Rhizobium sp. N324: one gene and its partners. The protein of the gene in region 2 interacts with the protein of the main gene of each other region in a pairwise test. Links are inferred from orthologs where the notes say so. Each region holds a gene or a part of one and is shown on either strand. Other genes may lie near its edges.

Region 1 (6,985 bases), 1.6 Mb from region 2 along the record:
TGCGCCGCGCGCGGCTGCGGCCTCGTGCAACTTACCTCGGACAAGACGCGGGCGGATTCGATTCGCTTCTACGAGAGGCTCGGTTTCGTGGCGAGCCACGAAGGGCTGAAGCGCACGCTCTGAACAACTACTTCAGCTTGCCCTTCATCGTCGCCTCGGGAAAGCAGGTCGGCGTCATGCCGTTCTTCGCCTGCCATTCACCGATCGAACGCCGGGTCTTGTAACCCGGCAGGCCGTCGGGGCCGCCGACATCGTAGCCCTGCCGCTCCAGCGCCTTCTGCATGGCGGCGACATCGGAGCGCAGCATCTTGCCGACATCGCCCCATCGGCCTTGAAAGGCGCCGCCATTATAGGCGATCCGATCGGCGAGATTGCCGATATAGAGCGCGTAGAGATCGGAATTATTATATTCCTTGATGATATAGAAATTCGGCGTGACGATGAATTCGGGCCCGTCACGGCCGGCCGGCACCAGCATCATGCTTTGCGCTTTTAGCTCGCCGGCGGGAAAGCCCTTGCCGGAGATGCGGTCGATGCCGAGCGAGGCCCAGTGCGACAGCGGCTTTGCCAGATCCGGCCCCTCCTGGGCGCAGGAGACCGCCGCTGGTATCGACACCTCGAAGCCCCAGTCGCGGTCGCGCTGCCAGCCCTTCTTGACCAGATAGTTGGCGATCGAGGCAAGCGTATCCGGCACCGAAGTCCAGATATTGCGGTGGCCGTCGCCGTCGAAATCGACCGCATATTTCAGATAGCTCGTCGGCATGAACTGCGGCTGGCCGAGCGCGCCGGCCCACGAACCCTTGAACTCGGCAGGCGTCACGTCGCCGCCGTCGAGAATATGCAGCGCCGCCATCAGTTCGGTGCGGAACATCTCCTTGCGCGTCGACATGAAGGCCTTGGTCGCCAGCACCTCGATCGCCGGATTCGGGATCTTCGCAGCGCCGAAGCCGGTCTCCCGGCCCCAGATGGCCAGCACGATCGAGCCCGGCACGCCATAGGTCTTCTCGATCCGCTTCAGCGTCGAGCCATATTGCGCGGCAAAGCCGCGCCCGGTTGCGGCAAGCCTCTTCAGATGGTCCTCGTTGAAATAGGGACCGGGCGAGGAAAACTCCGCCTGCGTCTGCTTCTGCTCCTTCGGTGGCGGGAAACCAGGCGGGGCGAGATCGGGCAGGTTCCAGTTCAGCTCAATGCCGGAGAAGGCCGCCTTGAAGGTCTTCTCGGAAATACCGTTCGCTTTCGCCTCGGGCCAGAGATCCTTCTGCACCCAGGTCTCGAACTGCGCCTCGACGTCGGCTTTCGAAGGGGCTGCATATGAGGGGAGAGGGAGGACGGCGGTCATTATCGCCAATGCGAGTATCCGCAGCCGTCGTGGAACACCCCCCTCTGTCCTGCCGGACATCTCCCCCACAAGGGGGGAGATCGGCTGGGGGCACCCTCTCGTCCGAACCAAACGCTGCAGATCGCCGCCGCCTGGCACGCGGTCAAGATTTCGCGACGCCGGTGAAACTTGCCGATCTCCCCCCTTGTGGGGGTCCGAAGGACGGGTCGAGACCCGCGGCTCGACCCCGGGCCCGGCAGGGCAGAGGGGGGTATCTTTCGACATATACAAATCCCTCATATCACCGTCCGCGCCCGAAGGGCCGCCGCCAGCGTGCCCTCGTCGAGATAATCGAGTTCGCCGCCGACCGGCACGCCATGCGCCAGCCGGGTGATCTTCACCTCAAGCCCCTGCAATTGGTCGGTGATGTAATGCGCGGTCGTCTGTCCCTCGACGGTGGCGTTGACCGCGATGATCAGCTCCCGGATGCCGCCTTCGCCGATCCGGTCGATCAGGCCGCGAATATTCAGATCGTCGGGCCCGATCCCGTCGAGCGGCGACAGCGTGCCGCCGAGCACGTGATAGGCGGCGTTCATCGCGCCGGCCCGCTCCAGCGCCCAGAGGTCGGAGACGTCTTCGACGACGATGATGATGGATTGATCGCGCTGCGTGTCGGTGCAGACGGTGCAGGGATCGACGGTATCGACATTGCCGCAGCGCGAGCAGATCTTCACCTTGTCGTAAGCCTCGCCCATCGCATTCGACAGTGGCCCCAGCAACTGGTCCTTCTTCTTGATAAGGTGCAGTGCAGCCCGGCGCGCCGAGCGCGGCCCGAGGCCCGGCACCTTTGCCAGAAGCTGGATGAGTTTTTCGATTTCGGGGCCGGTGACTCGTTTTGCCATGCGCCGTTCTTAACTGATATGCAGCGAAAACGGAATCGCGGAAGGATCGGCCGTCCCATGAAAATCCAGGCGCTATGCATCGGCAATCCGGAACGGCTGCCGGGCAAGAGCTACAAGACCGGCATCTTCAAACATGCCGTCAACGGCGCGGTGATGATCGATGCCGAAGGGCTGGTCGGCGATGCCATCTGCAACCGCAAACACCATGGCGGCGTCGACCAGGCCGTCTATATCGAGGGATCGCTGACGCTCGATTGGTGGACGCAGCAACTCGGCCGTCCGTACGAGTCAGGCACGTTCGGCGAAAACATGGTGATCTCAGACCTCGACAATCGCGACGTTGCCGTCGGCGACCGGTTCGTCTCAGGCGATCTCGTCCTCGAGGTCAGCGCCTGCCGCATTCCCTGCGCCACCTTCGCCGCCAGGATGGCCGATCCGAAATTCGTCAAACGTTATACCGTGGCCGCCCGTCCCGGCATCTATTGTCGCGTCATCCGCGGCGGCGTCGCCGAAGCCGGAATGCCGGTGGAGCATCAGTCCTTTCCCGGCGAAAAAGTCACAATGGCGGAACTGATGGAAACTTTTGGCCGACGGCTTTCGGAGGCGGACCGGGCGCGATATCTCGCTGCTCCTATTCACTACAAGTTGCGCGCGATGCTTGACGCGCAACGGTAGGCGCAGGCTTGCCGGTGCGTCGCGAACGCGATTGTTACATCGTCCATCGCAACAGTGGTGAAAGTAAAGATTGAATCGCCGGCTGTCAGAACGGCAGCTTGAAACCGGGTGGAATCGGCAGGCCGGCGGTCAGTGCCTTGGTCTTTTCGGCGGCGAGCGCCTCGGCCTTGTCCTTGGCGTCCTTGTGGGCGGCGACGATCAGGTCCTCGAGGATCTCGACATCGTCTTCCTTGAACAGCGACGGGTCGATCTTCAGGCTCTTCAGCTCGCCCTTGCCCGAGATGACGGCGGTGACGAGGCCGCCGCCCGCCTTGCCTTCGGCCGTGAGCTCGGCGATCTCCGCCTGCATCTGCTCCATCTTGGCCTGCATTTCCTTGACTTTGCCCATCATGCCCATGATGTCGCGCATCGTCTCGCTCCTTCTTGAAATCAGAATTCTATATCGTCGCCGGGCAGGATATCACCGTCTTCCGATTCGGCGGCGGCAGGCGGCGTCGCCTCTTCCGCTTCTTCCTCGGGCGTCGGCGCCCTGACGCGCACGTCGATGATCTTGGCGCCCGGAAACTGCGCCAGGATCGCCGCGACATCCGGGTCCTGGCGGGCATCGCTGACGCGCTGTTGCTGTGCCTTGGCTTCCGCCTCCACCATCGTCGGTCCGCCTTCTTCGCGGCTGGTGCTGACGATCCAGTGGATGCCCGTCCATTCCTTCAGTTTGACGGCAAGCTCGTTCAGCAGCGTGCCCGGTGCGCCCTCGGTGAGGTTCACATCCAGCCGCCCGGATTCGATGCGGACGGGCCGCACGAAGTTGCGCACCAGTGCCTTCAGCTTGACGTCCCGTTTTTCGGCGGCGAGATCGACGATATCACTGATCGAATTGACCGGGACGAGCGGCTTCGGTGTCTCCGCCGGTTTCGTCTCGATCCGGCCGACTGGCATGGTCTCCGGCTGGCTGCTGGGCACGGCGCGCAGCATCGCCACCGGCGCGGACGCCTGCGGCTTGCCGGGCGCGATTTCCGGCGCGCGCGCCGCGACGCTGCTTTGATAGGGAACGCGCGTGCCGCCGCCGCCATTGCCGGAAGGCGGGGAGGCGGGCCGCGGGCCGGCATTGTCGGCGGAAAATTCGGCAAGCCGCCGCGCTGCATCCTCGGGCGCCGGCAGATGCGCCGCATGCGTGAGCCGGATCAGCACCATTTCGGCCGCACCCGCCGTCCGCGACGAGCCTTCCGTTTCCGGAATGCCCTTCAGCAGCATCTGCCAGATGCGCGACAGCGTCGTCACCGCGACGCCCTTGGCGAATTCCGCCGCCTTGGTGCGCTCGACTTCGCTGAGCGAAGGGTCGTTTGCCGCATCCGGCACATATTTCAGCCGCGTCACCAGATGGGTGAAATCGGCAAGATCGGTCAGCACCACCACCGGATTGGCGCCGGCCTCGTACTGGCTCTGAAATTCGCCGAGGGCTGCGGCCACATCACCCTTGACGACATGCTGGAACAGATCGACGATCCGGGCGCGGTCGGCAAGGCCGAGCATCCCGCGCACGGCTTCCGCCTGCACGGCGCCGGCGCCATGGGCGATCGCCTGGTCGAGCAGCGACAGGCCGTCGCGCGCCGAGCCTTCGGCCGCGCGTGCGATCATTGCCAGCGCATCCGGTTCGGCCTCGATGCCTTCCTTGGCGGCGATCGTCGAAAACAGCCCGACGAGATCCGACGCGCTGATGCGGCGCAGGTCGAAGCGCTGGCAGCGCGACAGCACCGTGATCGGCACCTTGCGGATTTCGGTGGTGGCGAAGATGAATTTCACATGCTCAGGCGGCTCTTCGAGCGTCTTCAGCAGGCCGTTGAAGGCCTGCGTCGAGAGCATGTGCACTTCGTCGATGATATAGACCTTGTAACGCGCCGAAACCGGGCGGTAGCGCACCTGCTCGATGATCTCTCTTATATCGTCGATACCGGTATGGGAGGCCGCGTCCATCTCGATCACGTCGACATGCCGGCCTTCCATGATCGCCTGGCAGTGCTCGCCGGGGGTGCGAAGGTCGATCGTCGGTTTGTCGATCTCCGACGTCTTGTAGTTCAGCGCCCGCGCCAGGATGCGTGCCGTCGTCGTCTTGCCGACGCCGCGCACGCCGGTCAGCATATAGGCCTGGGCGATGCGGCCGGTCTCGAAGGCATTGGTCAGGGTGCGGACCATCGGCTCCTGGCCGACCATCAGGTCCGTGAAATCCTTGGGGCGGTATTTGCGAGCCAGCACCCGGTATCCGGTGCCCGTCGAGGCGGCATCTTTTGATTGTCGCTCGGTGTCGCTCATCGCCCTGCTTGTCGCCCGGATCGTCGGGCACTTCGTGGAGAGAAGGTGGGAGGCTGGCACGATGACCCGTGCCGGGCTCGTTAGGGCTGCTTCCTTCCGGACCTGACCCGGTTGGCGAGTGGCTCGTCCACCACCAACCTCCCGGATGCACATATCGGCAATATCGTCATCAAAAGCAAGCCAACATGCGAAAAAACTGCTAGTCGTTGGAAAACATGGGAGGAATGCCTTTTGAACGGTTTCGTGCTCGACCCCCGGCTGGAAAACGACAGCACCAGCGTCATGGTCACCGGCCTCTGTGATCTCAGATTGTCGAGGGATGCCCGCTGGCCCTGGCTCATTCTCGTGCCGCGCCGGGCCGATATCACCGAAATCTTCGAGCTGACGCCGCTCGACCAGGTGCTGCTCGCCTTCGAGACGGACCTCGTCGCCAAAGCGCTCAAAGAGATCACCGGTGCTGCAAAAATCAATGTCGGGGCTCTTGGCAATATCGTCCGCCAGCTTCATGTTCATGTCATTGCCCGCTTCGAAGGCGACGCCAATTGGCCGGGTCCCGTCTGGGGGTTCGGGCGCGCGGAACCCTACGAGGACGGAAAGAGAGACGAATTCATAGCGAAGCTGCGGGAAGCCCTTTCATCATGAGTCATTCGCTTTTCGATTCGGATGTGCCGCATCCCGAACCCAGCAATCTCACGGCTTTTGCCGCCAATGACCTCAATCGCGATTCCGAGCATCGCGACGAACACTCCGTCGAAAAGGCGCTGGCAAGGGACGGCACGCATATCTTCGCCTTCGCCAGAGACAGGCTGGTGCTGAAGCATGACGGCCAGGTGCTCGATCCGCTTTTTGCCCGCTACGAGCTGCAGGAATTGCAGCCGGATTGGGACGAGACCGTGCTTCTCGGCTACCGCAAATCGGGCGAGCCGCGGCTCGCCGTCCCCGTCGGCATCGACGTCGACGATCTTGCCAGCCATTACAAGCCTGCCGACGGCCGTACTTTGTTTCGCGAAATGCTGATCGACGAGGTGCTGCTCGGCGAATTCGCCCAGGCCGCGAGCCTCATCCGCTGGAATGGCGACAACCGCTTCTGCGGCCGCTGCGGCTCGGCGATGGAGATCCACATCGGCGGCTACAAGCGGGTCTGCGCCGCCTGCGAACACATGATCTTTCCGCGCACCGACCCCGTCGTCATCATGCTGACGATCGACGAGAGCCGCGACCTCTGCCTGCTCGGCCGCAGCCCGCATTTTGCACCTGGCATGTATTCCTGCCTCGCCGGCTTCGTCGAACCCGGCGAGACCATCGAGAACGCCGTGCGCCGCGAAACGCTGGAGGAATCGGGCATCCGCACCGGCCGCATCCGCTACCACGCCTCGCAGCCCTGGCCGATGCCGCATTCGCTGATGATCGGCTGTTACGCCGAGGCGAAATCCACCGACATCAGCCGCGACGAGACCGAACTCGAGGATTGCCGCTGGTTCACCCGCGAGGAAACGATCGAGATGCTGGAACGCCCGAGCGCGACTGGCAAGGCCTCGCCGCCGAAAGGCGCGATCGCCCACCGCCTGATGCGCGACTGGGTGGAGTGGAAGCGCTAACACCATGCCGGTCGCCCGCTCGGAACGGCTGCTGACGCTGCTCCAGACGCTTCGGCGTTACCGGCGGCCGGTGACCGGCACCGTGCTTGCCGAGGAGACCGGCGTCAGCCTGCGTACGCTCTATCGCGACATTGCCAGCCTGCAGGCCCAAGGGGCGATGATCGAAGGCGAAGCCGGGATCGGCT
Region 2 (8,921 bases):
TGACGCTGATCGTGCTTGTCGCGGCGCTGAACATCATCTCCGGCCTGATCATGCTGGTGAAGGACAAGAGCAGCGATATCGCCATCCTGCGCACCATGGGCGCCAGCGCCGGTGCGATCATGCGCATCTTTTTCATGACCGGCGCTGCGATCGGCATCGTCGGCACCATGGCCGGCGTGCTGCTTGGTGTGCTCGTCTGCGTCAACATCGAATCCATCCGCCAGTTCTTCTCCTGGATTTCAGGCACGGTGATCTTCAATCCGCAGGTCTATTTCCTCAGTCAGTTGCCGGCCGAGATGCAGCTCAGCGAAACCATCTCGATCGTCGTCATGGCGCTGACGCTCTCCTTCATCGCGACGATCTTCCCGGCCTGGCGCGCCTCCAGGCTCGATCCGGTGCAGGCCCTGCGCTACGAATAAGGAATGCCGCCTTCATGAAACGCAACGTCGTTCTCAAGCTTACCGGCGTCGAGCGCCATTACGGGCAGGGTGATACGCTGCTCCCGATCCTGAAGAGCGTGGATTTCTCGCTGTCGAAGGGCGAGATCGTCGCTCTCGTCGCTCCCTCCGGCACCGGCAAGTCGACCCTGCTGCATCTTGCAGGCCTCTTGGAACATCCCGATGGCGGTGAAGTCACGATCAACGGCCATGCCTGCAACGGCCTGAGCGATGAGAAACGCACCGCCATCCGCCGCAGCGAAATCGGCTTCGTCTACCAGTTCCACCACCTGCTGCCGGAATTTTCCGCACTCGAAAATATCATGATGCCGCAGCTGATCGCCGGGCTGGCCTGGAAGGAAGCCGGCGAACGGGCCGGCCAGCTTCTCGATTATATGCGCATCGGCCATCGTGGCGCCCATCGCCCCGGCGAGCTTTCCGGTGGCGAGCAGCAGCGCGTTGCGATTGCCCGCGCCGTCGCCAATGCGCCGAGCTTGCTTCTTGCCGATGAGCCGACCGGCAATCTCGACCCGGAAACGGCAAGCTACGTCTTCGATGCGCTGGAGGCGCTGGTGCGCCAGTCCGGCCTCGCGGCCCTCATTGCCACCCACAATCACGAGCTCGCCCGCCGCATGGACCGGCGCGTGACGATCTCGGATGGCAAGGTCGTCGATTTCTAATGCATGTCGCCCGGAAGTGTACAGCGGTTCCGGGATAACGAGATGCATAAAAACAACTTCTAATGCATGTCGCCCGGAAGTGTGCAGCGGTTCCGGGATAAGACATGCATAAAAACAACCAGCGAGAGCATGATGCCGAAAAGTGTGTGCGGTTTTCGGGTAACATCATGCTCCAATATGTGGCTTGCAATCAGGGAATGACCAGCCCGCCGCGATAATCGAGCATATAGGCCTTCCGGCCCTCGACCATGATGCATTCATTGCCGCTGAACCGCTCGCAGTTCCCTTCGCTGCGATCGAGATAGCGGCCGAGCGGGTGGTGGAATTCCATTCCGCCGAGAAAGCGCCCCTGCCGATACATGGTTGAAAGTGCTGCCTTGATCACCGCACCGGCGGCAGCGCCGTCGATGACCTCCGGCGCGACGATCCAGCCGAAATAATTCATCACCCAGACGGGCTCGCCGGCAAACCAGACAACCTCCTGTCCGGCGAAATCGGTGCCGCCGAAGTAACTGTCGAGATAGCGCCAGTCGCCGCGCTCATAGCCGATATCGTGGGCGCCTGGCCGGCAGGGCGCGCGCGGCACGCCGCCGCCGACATAGGTGGCAGCCTTGGCCTCCACGATGAATTCATTGAGCATGGCGATGTCGAGCATGATGCCGTTCTCCTCTCGGCTGGATGCTGGCAAATATCCTGCGGCATGTAAAGAACAAAAGTAGAACAAATTCGGAAGCAAGGGGGCGCCGCGAGAGGCGGTCTGGTGTTCCCGCAGCATGTCCGAGCTGGTTTTCAAGCACAAAAACGAAGGAAAAGATTCCTGTTGACAACGGAACATACATCGAACAAATTGAAAACATAACGAGTAAAGGAGAGCCAAATGACTGACATGATCCGTGATATCGCAGCATTCACCTCCATCGCAATGTTCGTTGCCAGCTTCTCGCTGATCGTCATGGCGATCTAAAGTTTTCAGGGGACCGCATGGCAAACATGCGGTCCGGACGCGGGACTTCTTCTGGACATCATCGCCCTCTATGCCGACAATGCGTCCGATTCATTCGGGTGATTGGGAAGGCATGACATGGCGGATACGGCAAAGGGTTCAACGGGTGAGGCGACCGGCGGCACGCCGGGCTTCATCCACCTGAGGGTCCACTCCGCCTATTCGCTTCTCGAAGGCGCTTTGCCGCTGAAGAAGATCCTTTACAAGGCGACCGGCGACAGCCAGCCGGCGATCGCCATCACCGACACCAACAATCTGTTCATCGCGCTGGAATTCTCTCAGAAGGCGATGGACGAAGGCCTGCAGCCGATCATCGGCTGCCAGGTCTCGATCGACATGGAAGACGGGCTGGAAACGGAAAAGCGCGGCGGCCAGCAGGCGCTGGTCAAGCTCCCGTCGATCGTTCTTCTCGCCGCCACGGATGCCGGTTACGAACGGCTGGTCGATCTCGTCAGCCGCGCCTATCTCGGCGGTGAAAGCAACCAGACGATCCATATCCGTGCCTCCTGGCTCGAGGAGACCGGCACCGAAGGGCTGATCGCGCTGACCGGCGCCCTGACCGGGCCGGTCGACGCGGCGATCCGGGAGGGCCATACCGCGCAGGGGGAGGCCCGGCTGCTGGCGCTGAAACGTCTCTTCGGCGACAGGCTCTATGTCGAATTGCAGCGGCATGGCACCTATGACAAACGCCACGAGCAGAAGATCGTCGGCCTCGCATATACCCATGACCTGCCGCTGGTCGCGACCAACGAGGCCTTCTTTCCCACACGCGACGATTACGACGCCCATGATGCGCTGATGGCGGTCGCCCACAATGCCATCGTCTCCGACGACAGCCGCTTTCGCCTGACCCCGGACCATTATCTGAAGAGCCGGGCGGAGATGGCCAAGCTCTTCGCCGATCTGCCGGAAGCGCTGGAGAACACGATCGAGATCGCCAGGCGCTGTTCCTTCGTGCTGAAGACGCGAAAGCCGATCCTGCCGCGCTTCACCGGTGCGACCGACGATGCCGAGGAGGCCGAACGCGCCGAGGCGAGCGAACTGCGCCGCCAGGCTGTGGAAGGGCTGGACATGCGGCTTGCAACGCTCGGCATGTCGCCGGGTTACGAGGAGAAGGAATATCGCGAGCGGCTGGATTTCGAACTCAGCGTCATCGAACGCATGCGTTTTCCCGGTTACTTCCTGATCGTTGCCGACTTCATCAAATGGGCCAAGCAGCACGACATTCCGGTCGGTCCCGGCCGCGGTTCGGGCGCAGGTTCCCTGGTCGCCTACGCTTTGACGATCACCGACGTCGATCCGCTGCGGTTTTCGCTGCTGTTCGAACGCTTCCTCAATCCGGAACGCGTCTCGATGCCGGACTTCGACATCGACTTCTGCCAGGATCGCCGCGAAGAGGTGATCCGCTACGTCCAGGCCAAGTATGGCCGCGAGCAGGTGGCGCAGATCATCACCTTCGGTTCGCTGCAGGCGCGCGCCGCCCTTCGCGACGTCGGCCGCGTGCTGGAGATGCCCTACGGCCAGGTCGACAAGATCTGCAAACTGGTGCCGAACAACCCGGCCAATCCGACGCCGCTCTCCAAGGCGATCGAGGAGGAGCCGAAGCTGCAGGAGGAAGCGGCGAAGGAGCCGGTCGTCGCGCGCCTGCTCGACATTGCCCAGAAGATCGAGGGGCTCTACCGCCATGCCTCGACCCATGCCGCCGGCATCGTCATCGGCGACCGCCCACTGTCAAAACTGGTGCCGATGTACCGCGATCCGCGCTCCGACATGCCGGTCACCCAGTTCAACATGAAGTGGGTGGAGCAGGCAGGTCTCGTCAAATTCGACTTCCTCGGCCTGAAGACGCTGACGGTGCTGAAGGTCGCGGTCGATTTCGTCGCCAAGCTCGGCATCAAGGTCGATCTTGCGGCCATTCCGCTCGACGACAAGAAGACTTACGAGATGCTGTCGCGCGGTGAGACGGTCGGCGTGTTCCAGGTGGAAAGTGCCGGCATGCGCAAGGCGCTGATCGGCATGAAGCCGGACTGCATCGAGGACATCATCGCGCTGGTGGCGCTCTACCGCCCGGGCCCGATGGAGAACATCCCGACCTACAATGCCCGCAAGCACGGGGACGAAGAGCTGGAATCGATCCATCCGATGATCGACCACCTGCTCAAGGAAACCCAAGGCGTCATCGTCTACCAGGAACAGGTGATGCAGATCGCCCAGGTCCTGTCCGGCTACTCGCTTGGAGAAGCCGATCTTCTGCGCCGCGCCATGGGCAAGAAGATCAAGGCGGAGATGGACCAGCAGCGCGAACGCTTCGTGGTCGGCGCCGTCAAGAACGGCGTATCGAAGCCGCAGGCCGACAATATCTTCGAACTGCTGGCGAAGTTCGCCAATTACGGCTTCAACAAGTCGCATGCCGCTGCCTACGCCATCGTCTCCTACCAGACGGCCTATATGAAGGCGCATTATCCGGTCGAATTCCTCGCCGCCTCGATGACGCTCGACATGTCCAACACCGAAAAGGTCAACGATTTCCGCCAGGATGCCAAGCGCCTCGGCATCGAGGTGATCGCCCCCTCGGTGCAGACCTCCTTCCGCCATTTCCAGACCGGCGACAACCGCATCTATTATGCGCTCGCCGCCCTCAAGGGGGTCGGCGAATCCGCCGTCGACCATATCGTCGAGGTGCGTGGCGACAAGCCCTTTGCCGGCATCGAGGATTTCTGCCTGCGCATCGATCCGCGCCAGGTCAATCGCCGTGTCTTGGAAAGCCTGATCTTTGCCGGCGCCTTCGATTGTTTCGGCACCGACCGCGCCCAGCTTTCAGCCGGCCTCGACCGTATCCTCGGTTATGCCCAGCGCGCCCAGGAGAACAAGCTGAGCGGCCAGTCGGACATTTTCGGCAGCACTCTGACCTCGGGGCCTGAAAAAATTTCCCTGCCGCCGTTTTCGCCCTGGCTTGCCTCCGAGAGATTGCTCAAGGAATTCCAGGTGCTGGGCTTCTATCTCACCGCCCACCCGCTCGATTCCTACAACAACATCCTGCAGAAGATGCGGGTGCAGACCTTTGCCGAATTTTCCCAGGCGATCAAACAGGGCGCCTTCAATGCGCGCCTCGCCGGAACGGTCATTTCGAAGCAGGAGCGCAAGACCCGCACCGGCAACAAGATGGGCATCATCGTCTTTTCCGATTCCTCCGGCCAGTTCGAGGCGGTGCTGTTTTCGGAAATGCTCAACCAGTATCGCGACGTGCTGGAGTCGGGAAAATCCTTCGTGCTGACCGCGACGGGGGAGGAGCGGCCGGAGGGCATCGGCCTGCGCATTCAGACGATCCAGTCGCTGGAGGAAAAATCGCTGCAGATGCAGAAGGCGCTGCGCGTCTATGTCAGAGATTCCGGGCCGCTGAAGATGGTCGCCGGCCATCTCAACGCCAAGGGCGACGGCCTCGTTTCCTTCATCGTCATCAAGGAGGATGGCAAACGCGAGGTGGAAGTGGCGCTGGCGGAGAAATACCGCATCACCCCTGAGATCGCCGCCGCGCTTCGCGCCGCCCCCGGCGTCGTCGATGTCGAGCTTGTCTAAGGGCAATGCGCCTTACCATAGGTTACGCACTTCACCCTGGGTGATGGTTGTCATCCCAGGGTGATGGTTTATCGCCCCGGGAATCATCAACCCCTTGTGATGGTGATGAAATCCGTGCCTTCGCCGGTCTCCCGGCCGAGGCCGGTATCGGAGATCGTCAGCGTCGAGCCGGGCGCGATCAGCGCCTCGATCCTGCGGCGGGTCTCGTCGGGGATCGTGATGCGGCTGAGCGACCGGGCGATCGGCCTGCCGCTGACGATCGAGCTTTCCTGATTGGTGACGCCGAGCCGCTTCATCGTCTCGCGGGAGAGATTGTTTTCCAGCGTGATGCCGAGCCAATCCGCCGTACCGGCATTTTCATCGAGTGCATGCAGCGTGAAGAAATGCGTGCCGAGCGCCAGTCCCGGATCGGCAATCGTCACCGGGGCTTCGAAGATCGGCTTGAACGCCTGGCGCACCATGATGACGCCGTTTGGCGGTTCACCCCTGCCGGTCGCCGCATAGACGGATTTGAGCAGCGTGTCGGAGACCAGGCTCCTGTCGCCGGCAAATTCCGCCGGCCGCAGCGTCTTGAAAGACTTGATCGCCTGCACGGTCGACGGCCCGAGCAAGCCGTCCGGATCGCCGGCGGAAAAGCCGAGCTGGTTGAGCAGGGTCTGGATGTCGATCACCGTCTCGCGCAGCGTGCGGCGGGTGATCAGCATGCTGATCGGCTCGGACGGCGGTTCGGCCTCGGGCGTTGCAACCAGCGGCGCTGCCGGCATCGGCATCGCAGCCGTGTCGTTCATCGCCACCTGCACCGGTGTCCCTGCGCTGTCGGGCATCGAGGGTCGCAGTTCGACATCCGAAAGCAGCAGCATCGGCGCCGGCGCCTGCGGATGGAAAAGGGTTGGATGGTCGATCGGCTGCGGCACCACTTCGCCGTTGCTGATGATGACGGGAATACCGGGCTCGGTCATCCCGTAAAGCTTTTTTGCAAAAGTACCGGGCATGCGCACGCAGCCATGCGAGGCCGGATAACGCGGCACGGAATTGGATTCGTGCAGCGCAATGCCCGACCATGTCAGCCTTTGCATGAAGGGCATCGGCGCGTTCGAATAGAGATTGGATTCGTGGTACTTCTGCTTTTCCAGCACCGAGAAGATGCCGCTCGGCGTCGTGTGCCCGTCCTTGCCGGTCGAGACTTTCGAAGTCGCGACGACCTCGGTGCCGTCATAGACCGCAAGCGACTGCTTGTCCTTCGAGACGATGATCTGCAGCGTGCGCGCATCCGCCGCAAGAGCAGGGTGCACGAGTGCGGTGGCCGACAGCAAGCCGAGGCCGAAGACAAGACGCGAGAACATGATAGCCAACCATACGCAATACTGGCCGGCACATTATGGGACGAAGTTTAAGGAAGATTTTATAGGCCGCGCGGCGCGCACGGCTCACGCTTTAGTGATTGCGTTTGCCGCTGCCGAAGGTGTAGCCGGTTTCGACAGTGTTCTTGCCGAACTTGTCGCGCAGCTTGTCCATCGCCGCTTCGGCCGCCGCCCGCCGGCCCGACTGCCGGTCGATGAGATCGGGCGGATCGGCGCGGGCGGCATCGCCGAGATCGCTGACGCCGATGCCGAGCAGCCGGAACTTTGTGCCGTCGGTCTCTTTTTCGAGAAGCTCGAGCCCGATGAGAAAGATCCGGTCGGTAAGCTGGGTCGGGTCTTCGAGCTTGCGGTTGCGCGTCCGTATCTTGAAGTCGGCGGTCTTCATCTTCAGGACCACGGTCTGGCCGGCGATGTCGCTTTTCTTCAGCCGCCAGGAGACTTTTTCCGAAAGATTGCGCAGGATCGGCACCAGATCGTCATAGCGCCAGATATCTTCGAAGAAGGTGGTCTCGGATGAAACGCTCTTGGCTGCATCGTTGAGATGCACTTCACGGTCGTCGATCCCGCGCGACAGCCGGGCGAGCCGCTGGCCGATGCTGCCGTAACGGCGCATCAGATCGTTCTCCTCCATCTGCTGCAACTGGCCGATGGTGCGGATGCCATCCGCCTCCAGCGTCGCCGCAAAGGCCTTGCCGACGCCCCAGATCGTGGTGACCGGACGCGGCGCCAGGAACTCGACGGCTTCTTCGCGGCCGATGACGGAAAAGCCACGCGGTTTCTGCAGGTCAGAGGCGACCTTGGCGAGGAATTTGCAATAGGAAAGCCCGACCGAAACGCTGATGCCGATCTCCTTTTCGACCCGGCGGGCGAATTTGGCGAGCGTGCGCGCCGGCGGGTCGTGATGCAGCCTCTCGGTGCCGCCAAGCTCCAGGAAGGCCTCGTCGATCGACAGCGGCTGCACCAGCGGCGTCAGATCCTGCATCATGGCGCGCACCTGCCGCCCGACCCGGACATATTTCTCCATGTCGGGCCGAATGACGATCGCCTGGGGGCATGCTTCCAGCGCCTTGAACATCGGCATCGCCGAACGCACGCCGTGGATGCGGGCGATATAGCAGGCGGTGGAGACGACGCCGCGTTTGCCGCCGCCGATGATCACCGGCTTGTCGGCAATGTCGGGATTGTCGCGTTTCTCGACGGCCGCATAGAAGGCGTCGCAATCGATATGCGCCAGCGTCAATGCGTAGAGCTCGCGATGGCGCACCAGCCGCGGGCTGCCGCAGGACACGCAGCGGCGCGCCTCGCCCTTCTGCTCGGCAAGGCAGTCGCGACAGAAGCCGGGTGTCTTGTCGGGCGCGGGCGTCATCATGAGAACAAAGATTGAACGCCGCGACATTACGCCCTAAGCTTCCGAGTCTCAAGAGAGGCCGGGAGCTTTGCCTTTGGATAACGATCTTCGTTTCGAGCCGGTAACGGCAGAACGCTGGGACGATTTCGAAACCCTGTTCGGGCCGCAGGGCGCCTTCTACAATTGCTGGTGCGTCGCGCTGCGCCTGCCGCATGCGATAAGAACGAAGATGGCGGCCGATGAGCGCAAGCTGCATATGCACGAGCGGATCAAGGCTGGGCCGCCGCCGGGCGTTCTCTGTTACGCCGACGGCGCGCCGGTCGCCTGGGTGCAGGTCGGGCCGCGCCATGACGTGCCGCAGTTCAATTCGCCGCGCACAGTCTCGCGGCCGCTGGAGGAGGGCGATGCGTTCGATCCGTCGATCTGGGCCGTCAGTTGCTTCTTCCTGCTACCCAGGCTGCGCGGCAAGGGGATGAGCCATCGCCTGCTCGCCGGCGCCATCGATCACGCCCGGCG
Region 3 (6,988 bases), 1.7 Mb from region 2 along the record:
GGGCGAGCAGAAACAGTTCCTCAGCCTCGTCCCAGATGATGTTGAAATAACCGGCGATGCGCTGCAGCAGATCGAACGTGGGCAAACCACGCTTGCCGTGTTCCAGCGCCGAGAGATAGGCGGGCGAGACATTCAGCGCTTCCGCCATCTCCTTCTGCGAGACACCCTTGCGCGCTCTCAGCCTGCGAACCGCCTCTCCGAAGGGCGTCATGGCCTTTCCCCATGCCGCCGCGACAGGCGAATGTAGAGCGCGCCCTCACCGCCATGATGCTGTGCGGCCGGCTCGTAGGAGGAAATCAGGTAGCGGAATTCCGGCTTCGAGAACCACAGCGGCACGGCCCGCTTCAACGCGCCGGCACTGCCCATCGAGCTGCCCTTGCCGGTAATGACCAAGACATGACGCAGGCCGCGCTCATGGGCGCGGATCAGGAAATCGAGCAGAATGACATGAGCCTCGCTCTGCACCAGGCCGTGCAGGTCGATCCGTGCTTCGAGAGCCAGCCGGCCCTTAGCGATCTTGCGCTTGACCGGCTTCTCCAGCGGATGATGCACGCCGGCCGGCGGTTTCGACGCGGAAGGCGCTGCCGGTTGCAGCGGCAAAGGCGCGGCGGACGCCTGCTTTCCGGCCTTCTGCTGTTCGGCGGCAGCTTCGGCCTCGACGAGAAAGGCATCGAGTTCATTCAACTCACCCGCCTTTTCAGGCATCGGCCGAGTGCTGCGGGCAACCTTGCCCCAGAGGATCCTCTCATCGGCGCTGAGTTTTCGATCCTTGGCCATCAGTCGAATCGTCCAGCGGCGGCCTTGGGAACAAGGATGGTGAAATCGGCGTCGTTGCGGACGGTGCCGGCCCTTTCTCCCGCGATGTCGCCCGAACCGGTGAAGATATCGCCGCGCGCCGGGCCGACGATCGCCGAGCCGGTATCAAGCGCCAGCATCAGCCGGCCGAAGGACCGGCCGTCATCGAGATGGGTGAGGCTTTCAGCGCGAATGAAAAAAGGAAAACCGAAGGTATGGATCAGCCGGTCGACGGCAAGCGAGCGGCCGGCGAGAAGCGGCACCTTGGCGGCGGCGATCGGGCCTGCCTGAAGATCGGCGGTTCGCGGGCTGGTAGCCCACGAGGGCGTCTCGCGGAAGAAGATATAAGAGCGGTTATGCCACAGCACCTCGTCGACGCGTTCGGGATTGCGCGCCAGCCAGGCGCGGATCGTCTGCATCGAGATGTCGGCGCGAGCAATCTCGCCTCGGTCGATCAGCAGCTTGCCGACCGCCGAGAAAGGATGGCCGGCCTTCGCCGCATAGGTGATGCGGCCGATACGGCCATCGCTGTAGCGCAAACGGGCCGCACCCTGCACATGCACGAAGAAGACGTCGACCTTCGACTTCGCCCAGGCGATTTCGAGGCCGCGGCCTTCGAGAAATCCCTGATCGATGGCGCGGCGATCCGGATAGGCAGCGATACGGCCATCATGCAGGCGGCCGAAAGCATAGGAATTGTCGAGCTCGGCGGGGCGATTGGCATCGTCGAGATCGATCAGATCGTCCGGGCGCCGATAGAAGGGGAAACGGAAAACCTCGTCCGGCCGCTCCGACACCTCGATCTCAGGTTCGTAAAAGGCGGTGACGAAGCCGGGATGGCCATCCTTGCGGCGGATCACGAAAGGCCGGCAATGCATCTCGAAGAAGGCGCGCGCCGATGCCTGCGATGACGGCGTGAAATCCTCGGCGGCCAGCAGAAGCGGAAGCAGATCTTCCGAGCTCAGGCCGAGCGATCCGGTGCGGTAGGGTTTGACATCGCTGATCTGGCGGCGGCAGCGTCGCATGACCTCAAAAAGGCCGGAGGGATCATCATCCTTCCAGCCTTCCAGAGTGTCGAAGCTTATGGCCTGCAGGACGAAGTCCGGCGCGTGGTCACTCATGTTCCGATTCGGTCGCCACGAGTTTCCAGTTCGGATCGCGCGAGCGGGTGTCGCGGGCGAAGGTCCAGAGGTCGTTGACCTCGGCGACGTTTTCGGCGTCGCCTTCGATCAGCACATCCGCCTTGTCGTAAGTGGCCGATATCAGCTGGCTGATGATGCGAACGGTGATCTGCGCTTCGCTGCCCTTCGTCTCGGCATGGGTGATTTCGGCCTTGTCGATGCCGACGAAGGTGGACTTCACTTTCTCGCCCCGGGTTTCGCGCTCGCCGATCGCCGCCTCGAAGCCGTCGTAGACTTCGCGCGACAGCAGGTTCTTCAGCGTTTTCCGGTCGCCGTCGGCATAGGCCATGACGATCATCTCGTAAGCCATGCGGGCGCCGTTCAGAAACTCCTTCGGGCTGAAGGCGGGATCGGCCTTGTTCAGCGCCCGCAGCGATTCGTTGAGCGGCGTTCCAGGTGCGGCGAAGGCATCGATGGCAGCGAAACGATCCTCATCCTCGCTCGTCGAATCGCGGCGCGGCAGGGTCACGACCTTGCCGGCATCGGCGGCTTCGGCCGGAGCCGCATCCCGCGGCGTATAGAGATCGCGCGGCGGCTTCTCATTTCCTGTGCGGCGCCCCAGCACGGAGCGGAGCTGAAAAAAAATCAGCACAGCCGCCACCAGGAAAAATAATGTGATGAAGTCGTTCGAACTCATATCGTATCGCAGCCGCCGTTAACATCTCTGATTTGTACTCCCATATAGTCTGCCTATACAGATGATTCAAATGATGGCTGGCATCTTCGCCGGCGCCAAGAGGAGACCGGCAAGCCCGGGACATGACGACCATGGGTTTTTCGATCCTGCCAGCTTTCATTCTGCTGCTGCCGCTCGCCGAAATTGCCGGTTTCGTCGTCGTCGGCCGGGCAATCGGATTGTGGCTGACGCTGGCGCTCGTCATGCTGGGCTTCGTTCTCGGGGTCGGTCTGCTGCGCCGGCAGGGCATCGGTATTTTGCGCCGCATGTCGAGCGAGGGACGAAACGGGGTTATGCCGGGGCGCGAGTTGCTGCGGCCGGCGATGAACGTCATCGCCTCGCTGCTGCTGATCATTCCCGGCTTCCTCACCGACATCATCGCGATCCTCATTCTCATCCCGCCGGTGCGCGAACTCGTCTGGCGGGCGATCGCCAAACGCTTCGTCGTCGTCAATGCCAAGGGCGGCTATTCTGCCGGCCCGCAACCCGATTTCCGCGACCGCAGGCCGAACTCGAAGGTGGTCGATCTCGACGATGAGGACTATCATAGGGAGCCGGACCGCAACTCGCCATGGTCGGGCAAACATCTCGGCGATTGAGGCGCTGCGGCCGATCAACGGCGCCAAGCGCCCAGGGTTGTAAGCCCTTCCCTGAAATGTTAGATGGCGGCACCATTCCCATGCCCCTCGAGGAAAAGCCAATGGCAGACGATAACAACAGCAACGGTGCGGCCAGCCCCACCCTCTCGATCCTTGCGCAATATACCAAGGATCTCTCCTTCGAAAATCCGGGCGCGCCGCGTTCGCTGCAGGCCCGCGACAAGGCGCCGACGATCAACATCAATGTGAACGTCAACGCCAACCCGCTTTCGGATACGGATTTCGATGTCGTGCTGTCGCTGAATGCCGAAGCCAAGGACGGCGACAAGACGGTTTTCCATGCCGAACTCACCTATGGCGGCGTCTTCCGCGTTGCTGGTTTCCCGCAGGAACACATGCTGCCGGTTCTCTTCATCGAGTGCCCGCGCATGCTTTTCCCCTTCGCCCGTCAGATCATCGCCGACGTGACCCGCAACGGCGGTTTCCCACCGCTGATGATCGACCCGATCGATTTCACCCAGATGTTCGCCCAGCGCGTTGCCGAAGAACAGGCGCGCGCCAAGGTCCAGGCCGTTCCGAACTGAGCGGATGTTTTTCTCTGAGATGCGGATGCCCGGGCAAGTCCCGGGCATTTTCAATTGAGGCCGGTTTTAATTCAAATTGGCGTATTTCGCCCAGATGCCTTTTTCGCCGAGCTTGGCGACGAGCGCCTCATGCGCCTGCGCCTCGGACTGGCTGAGACGAGGGGCAAGCGGGCGGGGCCGCTCGAGCACGGAGGCGATCACCACGTCGTCTTCCTCCGCCCCGTCGCCGCGACCGTTCTGAGCCGATGTAGCGGTCATACTCAGGCCGAATGCGGCCTGCCTGCCGCCGATCATCTCGATATAGACCTCGGCGAGCAGTTCGGAGTCGAGCAGCGCGCCGTGTTTGGTGCGGTGCGAATTGTCGATGCCGTAGCGCCGGCATAGCGCGTCGAGCGAATTCGGCCCCATCGGATGTTTGCGGCGCGCCATCGACAGCGTATCGATCACCTTTTCCGGCAGGATCGGTGGCAAACCGATCCGCGCCAGTTCGGCATTGATGAAGCCCATATCGAAGGTGGCGTTGTGGGCGATCCACTTGGCATCGCCGAAGAAGGCAAGGATTTCTTCGGCAACCTCCGCGAAAGGCTTCTTGTCCTTCAGGAATTCATCGGTGATACCGTGCACGGCGAGTGCATCCGGATGAACCTTCTGATCGCCGGGATTGATGAAGATATGGATCACGTTGCCGGTGGGGAAATGGTTGAAGAGCTCGATGCCGCCGATTTCGATGATGCGGTCGGCGCGGTTGTCGAGGCCGGTGGTTTCCGTATCGAAGATGATCTCACGCATTCCGGAAATCTCCCTTGGCAATCCGTATTTTCAGGTCGGCGATAATCTCGAGCACCCGTTCCTTGGTCTCGGCGAGACTGCGGCTGCTGTCGATCAGATAATCCGCCCTGCGCCGTTTTTCCGTGTCCGGTGTCTGGCGTGATAGAATCATCTCGAATTTTTCCTCGGTCATGCCTTCGCGCGCAAGCACCCTCTCTCGCTGAATCTGTGGACCGGCACTGACGACGACGACGACATCCACTCTTTCCCAGGCGCCGGTTTCGAAGAGCAGCGGAATATCGAGGACGACCATCTCGGCGCCGGCGGCGCGCTGCCGCTTCAGAAAGCCCGTCTCGCGTTTGCGAACCAGCGGATGGACGATCGCTTCGAGGCGTTTGAAGCCGTCGGGATCAAGCGCCAGCTGACGGCCGAGTTCATGGCGGTCGACGGTTCCGTCCTTCATCGTGCCGGGAAAGGCGGCATCCACCAGCGGTGCTGCCTCGCCGGCATAGAGATCGTGGACCACGGCATCCGAATCGTTCAGCGGGATTCCGGCCTCGGCGAAGAGTTTGCCCGCCGTCGATTTTCCCATACCGATGGAGCCGGTGAGACCGATCTTCAACATCAATGGGCTTCCATATCCGCGATGATCAGCGCGCGCAGCGCGGCGTCGACGGCCGGACGCTGGCCGAACCATTTTTCAAAACCCGGCACCGCCTGATGCAGCAGCATGCCGAGGCCGTCGACGGTGGAAAATCCCTGCGCCTGCGCCTGGGCCAGGATCGGCGTCTTCAAGGGGATATAAACGATATCGGTGACGACGGCGTCGGCTGCAAGCGGCGTGAAGTCGAGCTGGGGTGCGGCTTCGCCATCCATGCCGAGCGAAGTGGTGTTGATGAAGAGGCCGGCGCCTTTCATGACTTCTGCGAGTGCGGCGGCCGGATGGGCGAAAACTTTCGGACCGAAGCGATCGGCCAGTTCACGCGCCCGTTCGACGGTACGATTGACGACGTGGATCTCCCTGAAACCGCGATCGCGGACCGCCTGGATGATTGCCCGGCTGGCGCCGCCGGCGCCGAAGACGACCGCCGTGTCATACCGGTCCCAGCCCGGACGGCGTTCATCGAGATTGGCGGTGAAGCCGCGGCCGTCGGTGTTCGTCGCGTGCAGGGCCCCCTCCTCCAGCCAAAGCGTATTTGCGGCGCCGAGTTCGCGCGACAGCGCATCCGGTTTGTCGGCAAGCCGGAACGCCAGCTCCTTGTGGGGAATTGTGACATTGCCGCCGGCAAAGCCGGACCTGCCATCCTTCAGCGCCGCAATGAAATCGGCAAAGGCCTCGGGCGCCACTTCATGGGCGCGGTAGCTGCCTGGCAGGCCGAGCGTTTTCAGCCAGTATCCGTGGATCAGCGGTGAGCGCGAATGCTTGATCGGAAAGCCCGTGACAAACGCCTTCGGAACCAATGTTTCACGTGAATCACCCATCGATCGCTCCGAGTTCGCGCAATTTTTTTAAGAGAGGCAGCATCGGCAGGCCGAGAATGGTGAAATAGTCACCCTCGATTTTCTCGAAGAGCTGAATGCCCTCCCCCTCCAACTGATAGGCGCCGACGCTGGAAAGCGCCCTGTCGCCGACCCGCGCCAGATGCCGGGCGATGAATTCCGCCGTCAACGGCCGCATCGTCAGCTCGGCATGGGCGAGATGTTGCCATAAGGTTACGCCGTTGCTGACGATCGCGACGGCGCTGTTCAGCCGGTGGGTCACGCCGGAAAGCGCCTGAAGGTGGTTGGCGGCATCAGCCATATCGCGCGGCTTGTGGAAGACGCGATCGCCGAGCGACATCGTCTGATCCGAACCGATGACCAGTCTGTCTGGAAAACGGCTACTGACATCCTCGGCTTTGGCCTTGGCGAGCACGAGGGCCACCGCATCCGGTGTTGCGCCGGCTTTCTCAAGCGGCGCCTCGACCGCCCGTTCATCGATCCTTGCGGCATGCGCCTCAAAGGATAGACCGGCATTTTCCATCAGCATCCGCCGAAAGGGGCTCGACGATGCAAGGATGAGTTTCTGCGTCATGGGTTCCTCGATGGAGCGGCTGCCGGTCAGCGCTTAACGCAGCTTCGGCCGTAGGGCAACGATTGCCGCGGCGGTTTCTTCGATCGAGCGGCGGGTCACGTCGATCAGCGGCCAGTTATGGCGAGCGCAGAGCGAGCGGGCATATTTCAGCTCCTCGGAAATCGCGGCGCGATCGGTATAATGTTCACGATCGAAGCCATGCGTGGCGCCGAGGATGCGATTTTCGCGCACCTGGGAGATACGGTCGGTGGTGGCGATCAAGCAGACGATCAGCGGCTTGGTCGTGACGAACAGGCTTTCAGGCAACGGTA

Evidence for each region. The genes of interacting proteins can lie anywhere in the genome.
Region 1: the proteins of dnaE (region 2) and AMK05_RS00840 interact in binary tests that used the Escherichia coli proteins (3 or more experiments, as listed by UniProt). The link is inferred for Rhizobium sp. N324 from one-to-one orthologs.
Region 3: the proteins of dnaE (region 2) and dnaQ interact in binary tests that used the Escherichia coli proteins (3 or more experiments, as listed by UniProt). The link is inferred for Rhizobium sp. N324 from one-to-one orthologs.

What each region holds. Positions count from the first base shown.
Region 1 is NZ_CP013630.1:180,652-187,636, forward strand. Bases 2,764-5,759 are described here. They hold AMK05_RS00840 (DNA polymerase III subunit gamma/tau), read right to left. Parts: upstream 5,203-5,759; coding sequence 3,325-5,202; downstream 2,764-3,324. Other genes in these bases: AMK05_RS00830 (MOSC domain-containing protein), read left to right, coding at 2,764-2,895; AMK05_RS00835 (YbaB/EbfC family nucleoid-associated protein), read right to left, coding at 2,981-3,304; AMK05_RS00850 (HIT domain-containing protein), read left to right, coding at 5,434-5,759. In the rest of the region: AMK05_RS00815 (GNAT family N-acetyltransferase), read left to right, coding at 1-123; AMK05_RS00820 (lytic murein transglycosylase), read right to left, coding at 128-1,399; recombination mediator RecR, read right to left, coding at 1,615-2,220; more of AMK05_RS00830, read left to right, coding at 2,278-2,763; more of AMK05_RS00850, read left to right, coding at 5,760-5,844; nudC (NAD(+) diphosphatase), read left to right, coding at 5,841-6,800; AMK05_RS00860 (helix-turn-helix transcriptional regulator), read left to right, coding at 6,805-6,985. UniProt on the Escherichia coli protein: Part of the beta sliding clamp loading complex, which hydrolyzes ATP to load the beta clamp onto primed DNA to form the DNA replication pre-initiation complex.
Region 2 is NZ_CP013630.1:1,749,949-1,758,869, forward strand. Bases 1,880-5,896 are described here. They hold dnaE (DNA polymerase III subunit alpha), read left to right. Parts: upstream 1,880-2,198; coding sequence 2,199-5,696; downstream 5,697-5,896. Other genes in these bases: AMK05_RS08410 (L,D-transpeptidase family protein), read right to left, coding at 5,783-5,896. In the rest of the region: AMK05_RS08390 (lipoprotein-releasing ABC transporter permease subunit), read left to right, coding at 1-419; AMK05_RS08395 (ABC transporter ATP-binding protein), read left to right, coding at 434-1,117; AMK05_RS08400 (DUF5680 domain-containing protein), read right to left, coding at 1,308-1,772; more of AMK05_RS08410, read right to left, coding at 5,897-7,039; AMK05_RS08415 (DNA polymerase IV), read right to left, coding at 7,131-8,423; AMK05_RS08420 (GNAT family N-acetyltransferase), read left to right, coding at 8,500-8,921. UniProt on the Escherichia coli protein: DNA polymerase III is a complex, multichain enzyme responsible for most of the replicative synthesis in bacteria. This DNA polymerase also exhibits 3' to 5' exonuclease activity. The alpha chain is the DNA polymerase catalytic subunit.
Region 3 is NZ_CP013630.1:1,017-8,004, reverse strand. What follows is about bases 2,764-5,762. They hold dnaQ (DNA polymerase III subunit epsilon), read right to left. Parts: upstream 4,625-5,762; coding sequence 3,902-4,624; downstream 2,764-3,901. Other genes in these bases: AMK05_RS00020 (shikimate dehydrogenase), read right to left, coding at 5,228-5,762; coaE (dephospho-CoA kinase), read right to left, coding at 4,617-5,228; secB (protein-export chaperone SecB), read left to right, coding at 3,353-3,835; AMK05_RS00040 (FxsA family protein), read left to right, coding at 2,764-3,251. Outside these bases: AMK05_RS00060 (helix-turn-helix domain-containing protein), read right to left, coding at 1-211; AMK05_RS00055 (Smr/MutS family protein), read right to left, coding at 208-777; mltA (murein transglycosylase A), read right to left, coding at 777-1,916; AMK05_RS00045 (Tim44/TimA family putative adaptor protein), read right to left, coding at 1,909-2,613; more of AMK05_RS00040, read left to right, coding at 2,745-2,763; more of AMK05_RS00020, read right to left, coding at 5,763-6,085; AMK05_RS00015 (Maf-like protein), read right to left, coding at 6,078-6,677; AMK05_RS00010 (pyruvate, water dikinase regulatory protein), read right to left, coding at 6,711-6,988. UniProt on the Escherichia coli protein: DNA polymerase III is a complex, multichain enzyme responsible for most of the replicative synthesis in bacteria. The epsilon subunit contain the editing function and is a proofreading 3'-5' exonuclease.